DNA from 2 places in the Azospira inquinata genome. Region 2 is predicted to be linked to the other one. Evidence: predicted binding sites of a transcription regulator. Region 2 holds the regulator's gene; the other holds the start of a gene.
What was found. Region 2 encodes HrcA, which represses chaperone genes, less so after heat shock. Its sites were predicted from a motif close to TNTTAGCACTCNNNGNCNNNGAGTGCTAANA; they were not measured.

Region 1: the regulator HrcA is predicted to act here: its motif matches at 5,518-5,548, upstream of groES (co-chaperone GroES).

What each region holds. Positions count from the first base shown of each region.
Region 1 covers NZ_CP064782.1:2,167,663-2,176,134, forward strand. Annotated here, with positions in the region: gene Azoinq_RS09945 (AAA family ATPase) at 1-917, opposite strand, end outside; gene Azoinq_RS09950 (restriction endonuclease subunit S) at 914-2,227, opposite strand; gene Azoinq_RS09955 (type I restriction endonuclease subunit R) at 2,217-5,192, opposite strand; gene groES (co-chaperone GroES) at 5,618-5,908, shown strand; gene groL (chaperonin GroEL) at 5,953-7,605, shown strand; gene yedF (sulfurtransferase-like selenium metabolism protein YedF) at 7,706-7,963, opposite strand; gene yedE (selenium metabolism membrane protein YedE/FdhT) at 7,960-8,472, opposite strand, start outside.
Region 2 covers NZ_CP064782.1:2,632,843-2,641,314, reverse strand. Annotated here, with positions in the region: gene fur (ferric iron uptake transcriptional regulator) at 1-288, shown strand, start outside; gene Azoinq_RS12070 (substrate-binding periplasmic protein) at 417-1,178, shown strand; gene Azoinq_RS12065 (putative metalloprotease CJM1_0395 family protein) at 1,233-2,042, opposite strand; gene recN (DNA repair protein RecN) at 2,241-3,911, opposite strand; gene Azoinq_RS12055 (NAD kinase) at 3,917-4,822, opposite strand; gene hrcA (heat-inducible transcriptional repressor HrcA) at 4,919-5,947, shown strand; gene hemH (ferrochelatase) at 6,004-7,110, shown strand; gene Azoinq_RS12040 (MFS transporter) at 7,214-8,416, opposite strand.

The DNA of each region.
Region 1 (8,472 bases), 470 kb from region 2:
AAAATGGAAGTCTGTTCCATCACTCTGCGCATCATGTTGAAGTGATGTGTATAGAGAGCCCCACTCTTTTGTGCTGTATCTAACTCAACAATGCTTGCCAAATGGTGAAGGAATGGCGTGGCGGATGTATCTACTAGTGAATAACTGCCAGAGGGAGCATTTCTCAGAAAATATCGGAACGCCTTCCCTTTAAATTCGTTGCACAGCACATTGAAAAACAAGGTGTGGTGCGTCGAGATTACCGTCTTGAGGTTATTGTCCGGCTGCTTGAGCAGTTGGGCGAGGTGGTTGGCCACCGCAATGGCGTTGTGCTCGTCTAGCGAGGAAATCGGGTCGTCGATGTAGACGTACTTCACCCACCGATAAGCCTCCGCACCGTCCAGCGCCAGTTGCACAATGGCCAGGAAGAAGCACCAGACAAAGATGTTTTCCTCGCCGCGCGAGACCTTGATGTTGTCGATGACTTGACCTTCCTCCGTGCGCGAGAAATGCACCGCCCATTCCTGCGTATCGATGCGGAAATCGAAGTCCCCATAGCGTTGCAGCAACGGGCGGATACGGTTATCCATCTCCAGCTCGGCCAGACCGGCAAAGAAGCGCGAGGCCGCGTTTAGCGTCAGCCTGCGGTCGCTGTCGCCGTCTAAGTCGTTGTCCCAGTGGAACAAGTCTTCGGTGAAGGCGTTGAAGTAGAGCGTGTCGCCCACTGTTTCTGCAATGACCAGCGGCTGCTCGGTATTGTCCTCTGTCGTCAGATCGCGATGGATCGTCTTCTTGCCGGCATCCTTGAAGGCCATCGACAGCCGCGTCTTGCCGGTGCCGTTGTACGCATAGAGCAGAATGGCTTTCTTGTTCTCCAGTTCGCCTCGCAAATAGGTGGCCAGCGCGGGCAGGTCGGCGAAGGGTAGGCCCGGCTTCATGCCGGAACCTCGTCCAGCACCGGGAACAACTGTTGCATCAGGCCCTTCTTGTGGGCTTTGAGGGCGGCGATTTTTTGACTTTGGGCGGTTATGAGGTCGTCGAGGGAAGACAGGCACTCTACGATTCTTTTTTGTTCTGGTGGCAGAGGATATACAACCGGCAATACCCTGATTATTTCCGCATTGAGATTCAGTACTCCGCTGCCTGCAGCGTTGTTCAGAAAATAGGATTGGCTCGTTGGCGAAAAAATGAAGTAGTAAAGATATTCTCTGCCTACAAGCTCGCTTAGCTCCGTTATGGCGATCCATCCATCGTGAATGCACGACTTGATTTTCATCAGATACGGTCGACCGAAGCTCATCGAGTTGGAGAGTATTAGGTCGCCGGGGCTAACCTCTCTTGTCTTGCTTAGTGCTTCAGGGCGAACTTTCTCTTCAGTCCTCGTAACGTATTTCGCTTCTTTGCCCACGTCACCAATCTTTAGCCAATTCAGTCCATTGGTTGCTGTGGTAAGAAAGCCATCGATTGGTCGAGGGGAACCGCCACGTACAACAGTAGAAAGGTCGCCGAGAGTTTTCCCCTCCCATTCCCCCGCTTCCCGAAACTCGGGAAACCGCAGCCGTGGCTCGGTTTCGCCTTCGCGGGGGAAAAGCTGCTGCATCAGGCCCTTCTTGTGGGTCATGAGGGCTTCCAGCTTTTGGGATTCCGCCGTGATCAGATCGTCGAGGGAAGACAGGCAGTCGGCGATTTTTTGTTGTTCGGCGGTGGAGGGAAAACTAATGGGCAGAGCTTTAATAATGTCTGCGTTGAGATTTTGAACTCCACTTCCTGCGGCGTTATCAAAAAAGTAGCTCTGGCTTCCCGGTGCCGAGATCGAGTAATAGAGAAAGTCTCTTTCTGTATTCTTGGCGATTTCCGTAATGGCGATCCAACCGTCATGAATGCACGTCTCAACCTGAAGAATGTAGGGCCTTCCGAAACTCATCGAGTTCGAGAGAATCAAGTCTCCAGGATTTACCACTCGCGTTTTACTCAGCGCGTCAGGTCGGACCTTCTCCGCGGTTCGTGTGACGTATTTGGCCTCTTTATCCACATCGCCAATCTTGAGCCAGTTAAGACCGCTCGCGTCAGTGGTGAGAAAATCGTCAATCGGACGTGGAGAACCACCACGGACAACTTCCGATAAATTTCCCAAGAGGCCGTTTTCCCACCCCTCTGCCTCCCGAAACTCAGGAAACCGCAGCCGTGGCACCAGCGCTGACTTTTCCTTGTTATCTTCGCCCATCGCGCTCTTGCCCTTACTGCTCATACGCACTCAACCCCGAAATCTCCCGCCCCTGGGCCAGCTTGTGCAGCAGGGGCGTCAGGTCATCCACTAGCGCCAGTTCCGCCTGAGTACGGGCCTTCCAGCCCAGCCCCAAGGGGGCCATAAGTTCGCTCAGGGCTTCGCCATCGAAGATGCGGCGGCGGAGCACTTCGTCCACAAAGGCTTGCAGTGCGGCGGCGTCCAGCTTGTGCCTGGTAGCGATGCCGGTGAGTTCCTGAACTTTTTTCTCAGCCTTGAAGCGTTCGTAACCAGCGCGGATTTCCTTTTCTTCCAGCGCCTCGCCCAGGGGCAGGCTGCGGATGTAGGCGGTGATGTCTTCCCCTTCGTCCATGAATTTGGCGTCGGCCTGGATGAGACCGATCAATTGCTCCCGGCTCATGGTGGTCTTGCTGCTGGGGGTCTGGGCCGTCAGGCGGGCGATGAGGCCCATGATGTAGTCGTAGTCGATGAGGCTGGAGGCGAAGAGCACGAATTCGAAATCCAGTTGCTGGACTTCGGCAGGCGCATGCTCCCCTTCCTTTGCTTGCTGCTCCTTGAGGCGCTTGGCGATTTCCAGGTAGGTGCAGCGGAAGCTCTGCAATTGGTCCCGGGGCAGGAGGGCTTCCATCTTGGCCTTTTGCTCGGGGGCTAGGTCAGTGTACTGGTCCAGCTGGGTCTTGAGGCGCTGCACTTCCTTGAAGCGGGTGATGAATTCGATGCGGGCCGTGTCACCCTTGAGGTTGTAAACCTGCTCGGGCTCGCAGGCTAGGTTCTTTTGCTCCATGAAGCGTTCCATGCCCGCGACGGCAGCCTCGTATTTGCCCAGCACGTCGGCTGCCGGGTCCACCAGCCAGATGGCGTGGGCCCGGTCCACCTTTTCTCCGGAGAAAAGGGCGATGGCGGCATCCACTTCTTTTTGCTGCTGGCGAAAGTCGAGTACGTTGCCGTAGGGCTTGCTGTCGTTGAGTACCCGATTGGTCCGGGAGAAGGCCTGTATCAGGCCGTGGTGCTTGAGGTTCTTGTCCACGTACAGGGTGTTGAGGTACTTGGAGTCGAAGCCGGTGAGCAGCATGTCCACCACGATGGTGATGTCGATCTTTTTCCCATGGGGCAGGTCCCCATTGGGGTATTGCTGATCCTTGATGCGCTTTTGTACATCCTGATAGTAGAGGTCGAACTCGCCGATGCGGTGGTTGGTGCCATAGCGGGCGTTGTAGTCGGCGATGATGCGGGTGAGGGCGGCCTTCTTGCCTTCCGGGTCCTGCTGGTTGTCGGCTTTTTCCTGGGGCAGGTCTTCCTGAATCTGCTGCACGTCCTTGTTGCCTTCGGCGGGCGGCGAGAAGACGCAGGCGATATTCAGGGGGGCGAACTCCGGATTCTGCTTGCGTATTTTCTCCTGCACGGTCTGGAACAGGGCGTGATATTCGATGGCGTCGTTGATGCTGGCGGTGGCCAGCAAGGCGTTGAATTTGCGCTCGGCGGTGGCGGCGTCGTGCTTGGAGAGGATGGCTTCGACGACTTTACGCTTGGCCAGGGGCTCGCCGGGTTTGGGTGGGTGCTTACCCTCCGGCTTGAAGTAATCCACGTGGAAACGCAAGACATTGCGGTCTTCAATGGCGTGGGTGATGGTGTATTGGTGCAGGCAACGCTGGAATAGGTCGTCGGTGGTGCGGTAACTGGCCTGCTGGCCTTCAATCTGCTGATAGGTGGCGTTCTGCTCGAAGATGGGTGTGCCGGTAAAGCCGAACATCTGGGCGTTGGGGAAAAAATCCTTAATGGCCTTGTGGTTGTCGCCGAATTGGGAGCGGTGGCATTCATCAAAGATGAACACCATGCGTTGCTGGCGCAGCGGTTCCAGACGCTCTTTGTAGTTGCGCTTGTTGCTGTCATCCAGCGCTAGGCCCAGCTTCTGGATCGTGGTGACGATAACCTTATCGGCTTTGTCGTCGGACAGCAGGCGACGCACCAGGGTTTCGGTATTGGTGTTTTCTTCGACGCAGTTTTCCTGGAAGCGGTTGAATTCCTCCCGGGTCTGGCGATCCAGATCCTTGCGGTCCACCACGAACAAACATTTGTCGATGTCCGGGTTGTCCTTGAGCAGGGTGGAGGCCTTGAACGAGGTAAGCGTCTTGCCGCTGCCGGTGGTGTGCCAAATGTAGCCATTGCCGCAGCGTTGGTGGATGCAGTCCACAATGGCCTGCACGGCATAAATCTGGTAAGGCCGCATCATTAGCAGCTTCTGCTCGCAGGCCACCAGCACCATATAACGGCTGATCATCTGGCCCAGGGTGCATTTGGCGAGAAACTGCTCGGCGAAAACCTCCAGATTGGTGATTTTTTTGTTGTTCTTGTCGGCAAATTGGTAAACCGGCAGAAAGCGTTCATCCGCGTTGAAGCTGAAATGGCGGGCGTTGTTGTTGGCAAAGTACCAAGTGTCCGCCCGGTTGCTCACAATGAAGAGCTGGATGAAGCAGAGCAGGGTCTTGCTGTAGCCGTTGCCAGGGGCGTCCTTGTAATCCACGATTTGTTGCATGGCTCGGCGCGGACTGACGGCCAAAGTCTTGAGCTCAATCTGCACCACCGGAACCCCGTTGATGAGCAGCATCACGTCGTAGCGGTGGTAACTGTTATCGGTGTTGATGCGTAACTGGTTGACCACTTCAAAGTGGTTTTTGCACCAGTCTTTGATATTGACCAACGTGTAGTTCAAGGGGGTGCCGTCGTCCCGTTCGAAAGCCGTGATGCTGCGCAACGTCTGAGCCGCTTTATAGACATCCGCCGTAATAACGGTATCGAGCAGGCGCTGAAATTCGCCATCGGTGAGTTTGACCCGGTTTAATGCTTCAAATTTTTCACGGAAATTGGCTTCTAGGGCTGCCCGATCCCGGATGTCCGGGCGGTAGGTGTATTTGAGGTCATCCAGCTTGGCAATCAGATCAAGCTCGATTTGGTTTTCCGTGGTTGACATGTGGATCACCTGAAACAGGCGAATGGTATTTTGTAATGGGCGGAGTCTAACAGTGCTTGGCGGAGCAACCCAACTACCATGAGGGTGACAAGTGCGCTATGGCTTTCCTTTCATTTGTTGTGGGGAGCGTTGCCCTGGAGTGGCCTTCCAATGCTTCGGCGCTGGAGGAATGTTTTTCCGAAAGGGGAAACGGCATGAACCAGCCGCTGCCTCCGCAAAACGGGGAACAGGGGAGGTGGGCCTGGGAGTCTGACCTTCTCCCCAATCACCCCACCCCACAATTTTCCCGTCCCCAGGGCTTGAAATCCCCCTAAGCCGCCCCTATTATTAGCACTCGCAACGGTTGAGTGCTAACACCCGGTGGGGTGGGGCACCGACGCCGGACAAATTCCACCGTACAACTTCGCAACAAGGAGCTAAATCCTATGAAAATCCGTCCCTTGCATGATCGCGTGATCGTCAAGCGCCTGGAAGAAGAACGCAAGACCGCTTCCGGTATCGTTATCCCCGATGCAGCCGCTGAAAAGCCCGATCAAGGTGAAGTGGTTGCCGTGGGCAACGGCAAGCTGCTGGACAACGGTGAAGTCCGCAAGCTGGAAGTGAAAGTGGGTGACCGGGTGCTGTTCGGCAAATATTCCGGTCAGACCGTGAAGGTGGATGGCCAGGAAGTGCTGGTCATGCGCGAAGAAGACCTGATGGGCGTGATTGAGGCCTAAGCCTCCTTTCCCCCTGTTCAATCGATTTATTGAGGAGAGTATCAATGCCTGCTAAGGAAGTTAAATTCGGCGATTCCGGTCGCGCCCGCATGGTTGAAGGCGTCAATATTCTGGCTGACGCTGTCAAAGTGACCCTGGGCCCCAAGGGCCGTAACGTGGTGCTGGAACGCTCTTTCGGCGGCCCCACCGTGACCAAGGACGGTGTGTCCGTGGCCAAGGAAATCGAACTGAAGGACAAGTTCGCCAACATGGGCGCCCAAATGGTCAAGGAAGTGGCTTCCAAGACCTCCGATCTGGCCGGTGACGGCACCACCACGGCTACCGTGCTGGCCCAAGCCATTGTCCGGGAAGGCATGAAGTACGTGGCCGCCGGCATGAACCCCATGGATCTGAAGCGGGGTATCGACAAGGCGGTGGAAGCTACCATTGATGAGCTGAAGAAGCTGTCCAAGCCCTGTTCCACCACCAAGGAAATCGCCCAAGTCGGCTCCATTTCCGCCAACTCCGATGCCTCCATCGGTGAAATCATCGCCCAGGCCATGGAAAAGGTCGGTAAGGAAGGCGTGATCACCGTGGAAGACGGCAAGTCCCTGCAAAACGAACTGGAAGTTGTGGAAGGGATGCAGTTCGACCGCGGCTACCTGTCCCCCTACTTCATCAACAATCCGGATAAGCAAATCGCCATCCTGGAAAACCCCTATGTGCTGCTCTTCGACAAGAAGATATCCAACATTCGGGATCTGCTGCCGGTACTGGAACAAGTGGCCAAGGCCAGCCGTCCCCTGCTGATCATCGCCGAAGACGTGGAAGGGGAAGCCCTGGCCACCCTGGTGGTGAACAACATCCGCGGCATCCTGAAGACCGTGGCCGTCAAGGCTCCTGGCTTCGGCGACCGTCGTAAGGCCATGCTGGAAGACATCGCCATCCTCACCGGCGGTCAAGTGATCTCCGAAGAAGTGGGCCTGTCCCTGGAAAAGGCCACCCTGGAAGATCTGGGCCAAGCCAAGCGCATCGAAGTGGGTAAGGAAAACACCACCATCATCGACGGCGACGGCACGGAAGACGCCATTAAGGCCCGCGTGACCCAAATCCGCGCCCAAATCGAAGCCGCCACTTCCGATTACGATCGGGAAAAGCTGCAAGAACGGGTGGCCAAGCTGGCCGGCGGTGTGGCCGTGATCAAGGTGGGTGCTGCCACCGAAATGGAAATGAAGGAAAAGAAGGCTCGCGTGGAAGATGCCCTGCACGCTACCCGCGCCGCCGTTGAAGAAGGGATCGTCCCCGGGGGCGGTGTTTCCCTGCTGCGCGCCCGTGCCAATGTGGGCTCCCTGAAGGGTGCCAACCACGAACAAGACGCCGGCATGAAGATTGTGCTGCGTGCCGTGGAAGAACCCCTGCGCCAAATCGTGGCCAACGCTGGCGACGAACCCTCCGTGGTGGTGAACAAGGTGCTGGAAGGCTCCGGTAACTTCGGTTACAACGCTGCCACCGGCGAATACGGCGACATGGTGGCCATGGGCGTGCTGGATCCCACCAAGGTGGAACGCACCGCCCTGCTGAACGCCGCCTCTGTGGCCGGTCTGATGCTGACCACCGACTGCATGGTGGCCGAACTGGTGGAAGACAAGCCTGCTGCTGCCGGCATGCCCGATATGGGCGGCATGGGCGGTATGGGTGGCATGGGCATGGGGATGTAATTTCCCCCGAGTCCTGCACTCAAGCAAAAGCCCGGCTTCGGCCGGGCTTTTTTATGGGGCAGAGGGGGCAAGACCTCCACCCCGGGGGAAGTCCCCCCTTTCAGCGGCGGATCAGATAACGGATGGTGGGGCCGTCCTGCACCACCTCCAGTACCTCATAGCCGTGGTTTTTCGCATCCACGGGAATACTGTTGATGGACTGGGGACAGTCGGTCACCACTTCTAGCACCTGGCCCGGAGCCAGCTGGGGCAAGGCCTCCAGGGTGGCCACCGCCGGGTAGGGACAGGGCTCCCCCCGCATATCCAGGCGGAAATCGGGGGCGGGCAGGGAAGCGGGTTGGGTCGGGGTTTGGGTCATAGGGCCTCCTGGGCCGCTTTACGGGCAAAGAAATGTTTTTCCCACCACAGCACGGCCAACAGGGCGACGGCCAGCAGCAGATAGGTGACCAGCAGGCCTCCTGCCGGGCCAAAGGTTTCCAGCAGATTGACCTTGGCGTAGGGGGTGACCAGAAGGGGGGTCAGATCGTCCCAGTAAATGGCCAGCAGGGTAGAGCCGATCACATTGCCCAGACCTACCCACCAGTAATGCACCTGGCCTTCCACGGCCCGGTACATCCAGCCCGTTTCACAGCCCCCGGCCAGCACAATGCCAAAGCCGAAGAGCAGTCCCCCCAGTACCGCATTGGGCCCGGCCCACATAATCTTGGGGGCCACTCCCAGTTGCACGTAGCTGAAGACGCCGATAACGCTCACCGCCATACCCAGGAGAATGGCCTTGGCCATCTGGGTACGGCCGGTGATCCACAAATCCCGGAAAGCGGAGGTGAAGCAGACCTGGGCCCGTTCAATGATTAGGCCGAAGGCCAG
Region 2 (8,472 bases):
GTGCTAACCCAATTCGAACAGGCCGGACTGCTGCAACGCCACTATTTTGAAGCAGGCAAGGCGGTGTTTGAACTGAACCAGGGCAATCACCACGATCACCTGGTCTGTCTCAACTGCGGCCGGGTGGAAGAATTCCACGATCCGGAGATCGAGCGCCGCCAGGCCAAAATCGCCAAAGAGCGGGGCTTCGTGATCCAGGAACACGAGCTGTATCTCTATGTGGATTGCATCAAGGAAAACTGCCCCCACCGCAACCAGGGGGAAGGTAAGCCCCGGCACCTGGGCTAACCCCCCTTTTCCCCCGTCTCACCGTCCCTAGCCATCGCTACCCCCCTCCCGCGTTTCTTCCTTGACTCCCGGAGCATTAGGGTATAGGTTTTTATGACTAACGTCATAGAGAATATTCCTCTACCCTGATGTTTTCCCTCCGTCTCCCCCTGCTACTCCTGCTCTGTTTCGCTTCCTGGCAAGCCCAGGGCGGCCCCACGGGCAAAGTGGGCATGCCCCTCACCGAGCCCTGGAGCTATTACGCCAAGGCGGGCGGGCACCACTTTGTCCCCACGGGAATTCTCCTGGACATCAACCAGGCCCTGGAGCGGGAAAGCGGCATCAGCCTCCGCCCCTCCCTCCAGCCCTATTTCCGCCTGGACCGGGATCTGCGTCAGGGAGACTGCGACCTGGCCTATGTGATCCGGAGTGAGGAACAGGAGGGCTATGTGGAATATGTGGCCCCCCTGTTCAGCTTTGAAGTGGTGGCCCTGGCCCGACCGGGCACCCTGCTGCGCAACCGGGACGATCTGCGCAATCTGCGGGTCGGCATCATCAAGGACACCCACCTGCTGCCCGGCAACGGGGACAGTGGCCCCTATACCCGCCTGGAAGTACGGGACTACGAAGCTCTGGTGGATATGTTCCTGGCCGGACGGCTGGACGCCATTGTGGGGGGCAACCTTTCTCTCAATTACCACCTGCGCAAGCGGGGCCTGGGCCCGGCCAGCTTCAACCGGCTCAACCTCCAGCGTCAGGAAGTCTGGGCGGTGCTGGCCAAGCAGTCTGGCCTGCAACGGCAGGCCCCCCGGCTACGCCAGGCGGTGGAACGGCTGCGGGAACAGGGCTTCATTGAAGAAGAGCTGCAACGGCGCCTCTCCCCCATCGCAGCGGAACTGGCAACCCGTTAAAAGGCCTTTTGGCCCCGTTTGCCCCGGCGCCCTGCCACTCCCGAAAAGCGGCCCTCAAGCAAAAGCGCTGAAGGAAGTCTGGGCCGCCCCCGTCACTCCCTGCTGCTGGGCTCCGTAGGCCGCCGCTCCCTGGCGTCCCGCCTGGGTCAGGCTCTCATTACCCTTGGCCCCATTCACTGAAGACGTGGCGACCTGCTGTCGGCTCTGTTCTTCCCGGGCCCGGGCTTCCATCTGGGCGGCAGCGGCGGCCACGGCCCGGTCCTGGGAGGAGGGATCGGCGGGAGCCAGGGCCGCCGACTGAATTTGCTGGGCTTTGGCAATGGTATCTGCCGGAGTGCTCCCCTGAGACGTATCGATGGAGACCTCCCCCCCCACCGCATAAGACTGGCCGTCCGGGCCCCGCTCATAGGAAAAGGATGCCCCGCCCCGCACTAACCCGCCCCCGGCGGCCATGTGGGCCTGCTCGTGGGCCCGTACCGCCTTGTCCAGGGCCTGGAGTTTGGCCACATCCTGTTCCTGGGCGGGAGTCAGTTTTTTGCCGCTGGCCGTAGTGGTGGTACCAGAAGAGGAGGCCTGATTGGCCGCCGCCGGATCGCCGGACGGGGAACTCCCCACCGCCCCCCCAGCAGCGCCGGCGGAAGACGCGGTGGTAGCGGCTCCAGGAGCGCTCCCTGCGGTGGAGGATGAAGTTCCCAGGGCGCTATAGCCACCGGACCACTCCCCATTGCCGCCTTGCCCCAGGGACACCTGGACACCCGCCTCCGCCCCCGCCTTTGGCGTAGACGCCCCTTGGCCGCCGTTCCGATTCAGAGGAAGGGCGGCCGGGGATGAAGACGGGGTGGAGACAATCCCAGCCAGGGCCATAGCGTCAGGTCCAGAAAATAAGCAAAGGGGGATGCTTCATACTAGCCAAGGACCGGAGTTTTTCCAAGCCGGTCGCCCCTCATGGGCTATTAAAAGCGGCAACCCTGGCCCGTTGAGAGGCGCGGTAACAGATTCGGAGCGACGGAGGGCACCCCCACTCCGCCCCCCCCAGGTCCGTTCCTGACCCGGCCGAAAAACCTAGCCTTCCAGCAATTCCTTGGCGTGGCGGCGGGTAGTGGCGGTAATTTCCACCCCACCCAACATACGGGCGATTTCCTCCACCCGGCCCGATTTATCCAGCACGGACACCCGGCTGGTCACCGTTTCCCCGCTACGGGATTTGGCCACCTGCCATTGCCAGTCGGCCCGAGCCGCCACCTGGGGCAGATGGGTGACGCACAGGACCTGGCGCTCTTCCCCCAGGCGATGGAGCAGGCGCCCCACCACCTCGGCCACGCCGCCGCCAATACCTACATCCACTTCGTCGAAAATCAGGGTGGGAACGCTGGCCTGACGGCTGGTCACCACCTGGATGGCCAGACTGATGCGGGACAGTTCCCCCCCCGAAGCCACCTTGGCCAGGGGCCGGGGCTCGTTGCCCGCCAAACCGGCGATGCGGAATTCCACCTGCTCCAAGCCGCTGGCCGAGCCTTCTTCCTGGGGCACCAGGGCCACCTGGAAACGTCCGCCCCCCAGGGCCAGCTCCTGCATGGAGGCGCTGACTGCGGCGGAAAGGTCCTGGGCCGCGGTCTGCCGGGCCAGGGAAAGCCCCTGGGCCAGTTCCCGGTAGTGGGCGGCAGCGGCCTGGGCCCGGCTTTCCAGCACTTCCAGATTGGCCGCGTCCCCCAAGGCCTGGAGGCGAGCTTGGCTTTCCGCCAGCAGATCCGGCAGGCCCTCCGGCGTCACCCGGTATTTGCGGGCCAGGGAAATCACCCCTTCTAGGCGGCCTTCCACTTCCCGCAGCCGTTGGGGGTCCAAATCCACCCGATCCCCGTAACGACGCAGGGCGGAGACCCCTTCCCCCAGTTCCGCCTGGGCGGACTGGACCAGGGCCAGCACCTCGGCCAGGGCCGGATCGTATTCGCTCAAATCTTCCAGACGGCTGGCCACGGCGCCGATACGGGCTTCGCAGGCCTCCTCCCCTTCGCTCAAGAGCCCCAGGGAAAACTGGGCCCCCTCCAGCAGGGAAGCGGCATGGGAAAGGCGCCGGTGTTCCTGGTTCAGCTCACTCCATTCCTCCGGACTGAAGCCCAGGGCTTCCAGTTCCTGCACCTGCCATTCCAGCTGTTCCCGCTCCCGGCGCAGGGCTTCGCCGCCCCGGGCCGCCGCTTCCAGGGCGGATTGGGCGTCCCGCCAGCTTTTCCAGGCCGAGGCCACCTGCCGGGCCAGATCCCCGGCCCCCCCGTGGGCATCCACCAGATGGCGCTGCACCTCATGGCGCAGCAGGGACTGGTGGGCGTGCTGGCCGTGGATATCCACCAGCCATTCCGCCACCTGGCGCAGTTGCTGCAAGGTAGCGGCGGAACCGTTGATGTAGGCTCGGGAGCGGCCGTTGCCGTCCAGCACCCGGCGCAGCAGCAGGGGTTCCCCCGCATCCGCCGGGGCAAAATCGTTGTCCCGCAACCAGGCGGCCAGATCGGTGGCATGGCCCCCGTCAGCCCCGTCGAATTCAGCGGCCACTTCCATGCGTTCGGCGCCGCTACGCAGGAGGCCGCTGTCCGCCCGTTCCCCCAGCACGAAGGCCAGGGCATCCACCAGAATGGATTTACCGGCGCCGGTCTCCCCGGTAAGGGCGCCAAAACCGGTGGCGAATTCCAGTTCCAGGCGATCCACCAGCACAAAATCCCGTATGGACAAGCGGCGCAACATGGCGGTCAAACTCCTTTGGGACGTTCGCTCCACTGCAACTTCTGACGCAGCATGGCGAAATAGCTGTAGCCGGGGGGATGGAGGAAGCAGGTGCTGTGGGCGGCCTTGCGCATATGGACGCAATCCCCCCGCTTCAGGTCAAAAGTGAGCTGGCCGTCAAAGTGGACCCGGGCGTCAGCGGCATGGGTAATGCGCAATTCGATGTCGCAGCGCTCGGAAACGGTCACTGGCCGGTTGGTCAGGGCGTGGGGGCAGAGGGGCACCAGGGCAATGCCCCCCAGATTGGGATGGAGAATGGGACCGTTGGCGGACAGGGCATAGGCGGTGGAGCCCGTGGGGGTGGAAACGATGAGGCCGTCGGCCCGCAGGTGATAGATGAACTCCCCGTCAATGAAGAGCTCGAATTCGATCATTTTGCCGATGGCGCCCTTATCCACCACCACGTCATTCAAGGCCTGATTGACGCAGATATCCTTGCCGTCCCGGCTCACCACGGCGGCCAGCACCAGACGCTCATCCCGGGTGAAGCGGCCTTCCAGCAGATCTTCCATGCAGCTCAGCATGTCGTGGCGGCCGATGTCGGTCATGAAACCCAGACGCCCCTGATTGACCCCCACCAGGGGCACCCGGAAGGGGGCCAGCTGGCGGGCCGCATTGAGCATGGTGCCGTCTCCCCCCAGCACAATGGCCAGATCCGCGTCCTGGCCGATGGCGGGGAAATCCTTCACTTCCCAGGGCAGATCGCCCCCCACATTGCGGGCCGTATCGCTCTCCACCACGATCACCACGCCCCGCTGGCTCAGAAAACGGCCCAGGGCACGGAGGGATTCGGCCACCTCCGGACTATGGTAGCGCCCGATCAGGGCAATGGTCCGAAAAGCAGAGGGGGAGCGGGTTGGGGAGTTATGCATGGGGGGAATTAAACCATAAAACCCCGCCAGCCGCCGACCCGCCGCCCCAGCCCACCGGCACTGGTCAGTGGGGAGAATTTGGGTAAAATCACCGCCATGCTTGATAAACGCGCCCGCATCCTGCTCAAGACCCTGGTCGAACGCTACGTGATCGAGGGCCAGCCCGTGGGCTCCCGGGCCCTGTCCAAGGCCTCCGGCCTGGACCTGTCCCCGGCCACGGTGCGCAATGTAATGGCGGACCTGGAGGACATGGGTTTCATCACCAGCCCCCATACCTCCGCCGGACGCATTCCCACCCCCCGGGGCTACCGGGTGTTCGTGGACAGCCTGCTCACCGTTCAGCCCCTGGCGGAGCGGCAAATCCTGGCCATTGAAGGCCACCTCCATCCGGCCCAGCCCCAGCAGCTGATCAACAGCGCCTCCCAGCTCCTGTCCGGGCTCACCAATTTTGCCGGGGTGGTCATGGCGCCCCAGCGCCCTTCCCCCCAAATCCGCCAGATCGAGTTTTTAGGCCTTTCGGAAAAGCGCACCCTGCTCATCATCGTCACCACGGATGGGGACGTGCAGAACCGCATTCTTTTCACCGATCGGCCCTACAAGGCCTCCGAGCTGGTGGCGGCAGCCAATTACCTGAACCAGAATTTCGCCGGTCTCAATTTCGACCAGATCCGCCAGCGTCTGTCCGAGGAATTGCAACGCCTGCGCCAGGACATGCAGGCCCTCATGGCCGCCACCCTGGAAGCAGGTGGGGAAGCCCTGGGGGCCCCCCGGGATCAGTACGTGATCAGCGGGGAAAAAAATCTCCTGGATGTGGAAGACCTGTCCTCCGACATGCGCCGTCTCCGGGAACTCTTCGATCTCTTCGAGCAAAAGACCGGCCTGGTCAAGCTTCTGGATATTTCCAACCGGGCCGAGGGGGTGCAGATCTACATCGGCGGCGAATCCGGTCTGGCCCCCCTGGATGAATGCAGCGTGGTTACCGCCCCCTACGAGGTGAACGGCCGCATCGTCGGCTCCGTGGGGGTTATCGGCCCCACCCGCATGGCCTACGACCGGGTCATTCCCATCGTAGACATCACCGCCAAGCTGCTCTCCAGCGCCCTGACCTACCAGTCCGGCTCCTAGCCGGGCTTTCCCCCCGTTTCTCCCCTGCCGCCCAGGATTTTTGGAGTCCCATTGCCATGTCCGCCTATTTACCCGAGCCCCCCCATCGCCACGACCAGCCCCCCCGCACCGGGGTGTTGCTGCTCAACCTGGGCACCCCGGACGCCCCCACGCCGCCGGCCCTGCGCCGCTACCTGAAGCAGTTTCTCTCCGACCCCCGGGTGGTGGAGCTGCCCCGGGCCCTGTGGTGGCTGATTCTGAACGGCATCATTCTCAACACCCGGCCGAAAAAATCCGCCGCCAAATACGCCGCCGTCTGGACCCCGGAAGGTTCCCCCCTGCGGGTGCATACGGAAAAGCAGACCAAGCTCCTCAAAGGCTGGCTCGGGGAACAGGGCCAGGAAGGCCTGGAAGTGGCCTACGCCATGCGCTATGGCCAACCGGCCGTAGGGGACGTCTTGGCCCAGCTTAAGGCCAAGGGCTGCGACCGGCTGCTGATTCTGCCCCTCTATCCCCAGTTTTCCGCCAGCACCACGGGCTCAGCCCTGGATGGGGTATTCCAGCCCCTGCTCCGCACCCGGAACCTGCCGGAGCTGCGCTATATCCGGAATTTCCACGACCATCCCGCCTACTTCGGCGCCCTGGCCGCCCAGGTTCGGGATTTCTGGAGTCAGGAAGGCCGCCCGGGGCCCTCTTACCGGCTGCTCATCAGTTTTCACGGCCTGCCCCGGCGCAGTCTGGACCAGGGGGACCCCTATTACTGCGAATGCCAGAAAACCGCCCGCCTGCTCCGGGAAAGCCTGGAACTGGCGCCGGAACAGGTAGAGGTCTGCTTCCAGTCCCGCTTCGGCAAAATGCCCTGGCTCCAGCCCTACACGGCCCCGACCCTGGAAAAACTGGCCCAGGCCAAGGTGGAGCGGGTGGATGTGATCTGCCCCGGCTTTGTCTCCGACTGTCTGGAAACCCTGGAAGAAATTGGCATGGAGGGCAAGGCCACCTTCCTGGCCGCCGGGGGCAAGACCTTCCACTACATTCCCTGCCTCAATGAACGGCCGGATTGGATCGCCGCCCTGGGGGCCCTAGTGCTGGAACATCTCCAGGGCTGGTCGAGCCGCCCCGCCCCGAATCAGGACACCCTGGCGGCCACCGCCCTGCGGGCCAAGCTGCAAGGGGCTCCCCACTAGGGGGCGGCCCCGAGCCGCTCCCCATATACCCGAGAGGAGAGGCCCCCGTCCCTCGGGCATCTCCAGCCTGTTTTTCGCTCCTTGCCCGGGAGAAAACGGGGCTTTAGGCCTGGACCGTTTTCGGCCGCCGCCAGCCCTGCCAGGCAATGCCCCCGGCCACCAGCTGGACCACAAAGATGGATAGCACAGAGCCGCTCCAGCCCCAGGCTTCAAAGGCCAGACCGGCCAACCAGGCCCCCACCGCGCCGCCGGCGTAATAGGACATGTTGTACAGGCCCGTGGCCAGGGAACGGCCTTCGCTGACGCTGTCGGCAATAAAGCTGATGGTGGCGGACTGGCAGATAAAAACCCCGGAAGAGCAGATGGCCAGCCCCACAATCACCGTCCCCAGGGACGGTAGCAGGGTCAGGGCCAGCCCGGCGGCAGACAGGCTCAAGGCTCCCAGCAGGGAACGGAGGAAGCCGATGCGCACAATCACCTTGCCGGCCATGGGGGTCACCACCACCCCCACCAGATAGACGCAGAACACATTGGCCAGCCCGGCGGCGGAAAGGTTAAAGGGGGGATAGGCCAGGAGCACATTCACGTAGGTAAAGGTGCCCACCAGGGAAAAGAGCACGCAAAAGCCCACGGCGCAGGCGGCCAGGAGGCGGGGATTGTGGAGATGGTGGCCCAGGGTGCGGAACGCGCCCCCCACATCCCGGTTGGCCACAAAATGCCGGGACGGCGGCAGGAGCCACAGGGCCAGCAGGGCGCCGAGGAAATTCATCACCGCCAGGGTGACAAAGGCCCCCCGCCAGCCCAGCAGATGGCCCGCATGGCCGGTGATGAAACGGCCACAAAAGCCTCCCATGACCGTGCCCCCCACATAGGCGGTGGTCATCCGGGCCACCCCGCCGGAGCGGAATTCCTCCGCAATATAGGCCATGAGCACCACCACAATGCCCGGAATGGCCAAGCCCTGGAGGAAACGCATCACCACCACCAGGGTCAGACTTCCCATGGCCGGAATCAGGGCCGTGGGCAGGGTCAGGGCAAAGAGGGAAATGCACAGGATGCGCTTCCGCCCCAGGGCGTCGGACAACATGCCCATGAAGGGGGACACCAGGGCCACGGCCAGCACCGTGGCGCCCACGGTGGCCCCGGCCTGCACCGGGGAAGCGTGGAAATCCCCCATCACCAGGGGCAGCACGGACTGCATGGAATAAACGTTGAGGAAGGCGAAAAATCCGATCAGCCAGACAATGGGGCGGGAGGCTTGGCCCCCGTTCCCCAACAGGGACTGGCGCAGGGCGGCAGCAAACATGGGAATCCGAAAAGAAAAAGGAGGAAGGTCCGGCCGCAGCCGGGAACGGTTAACTG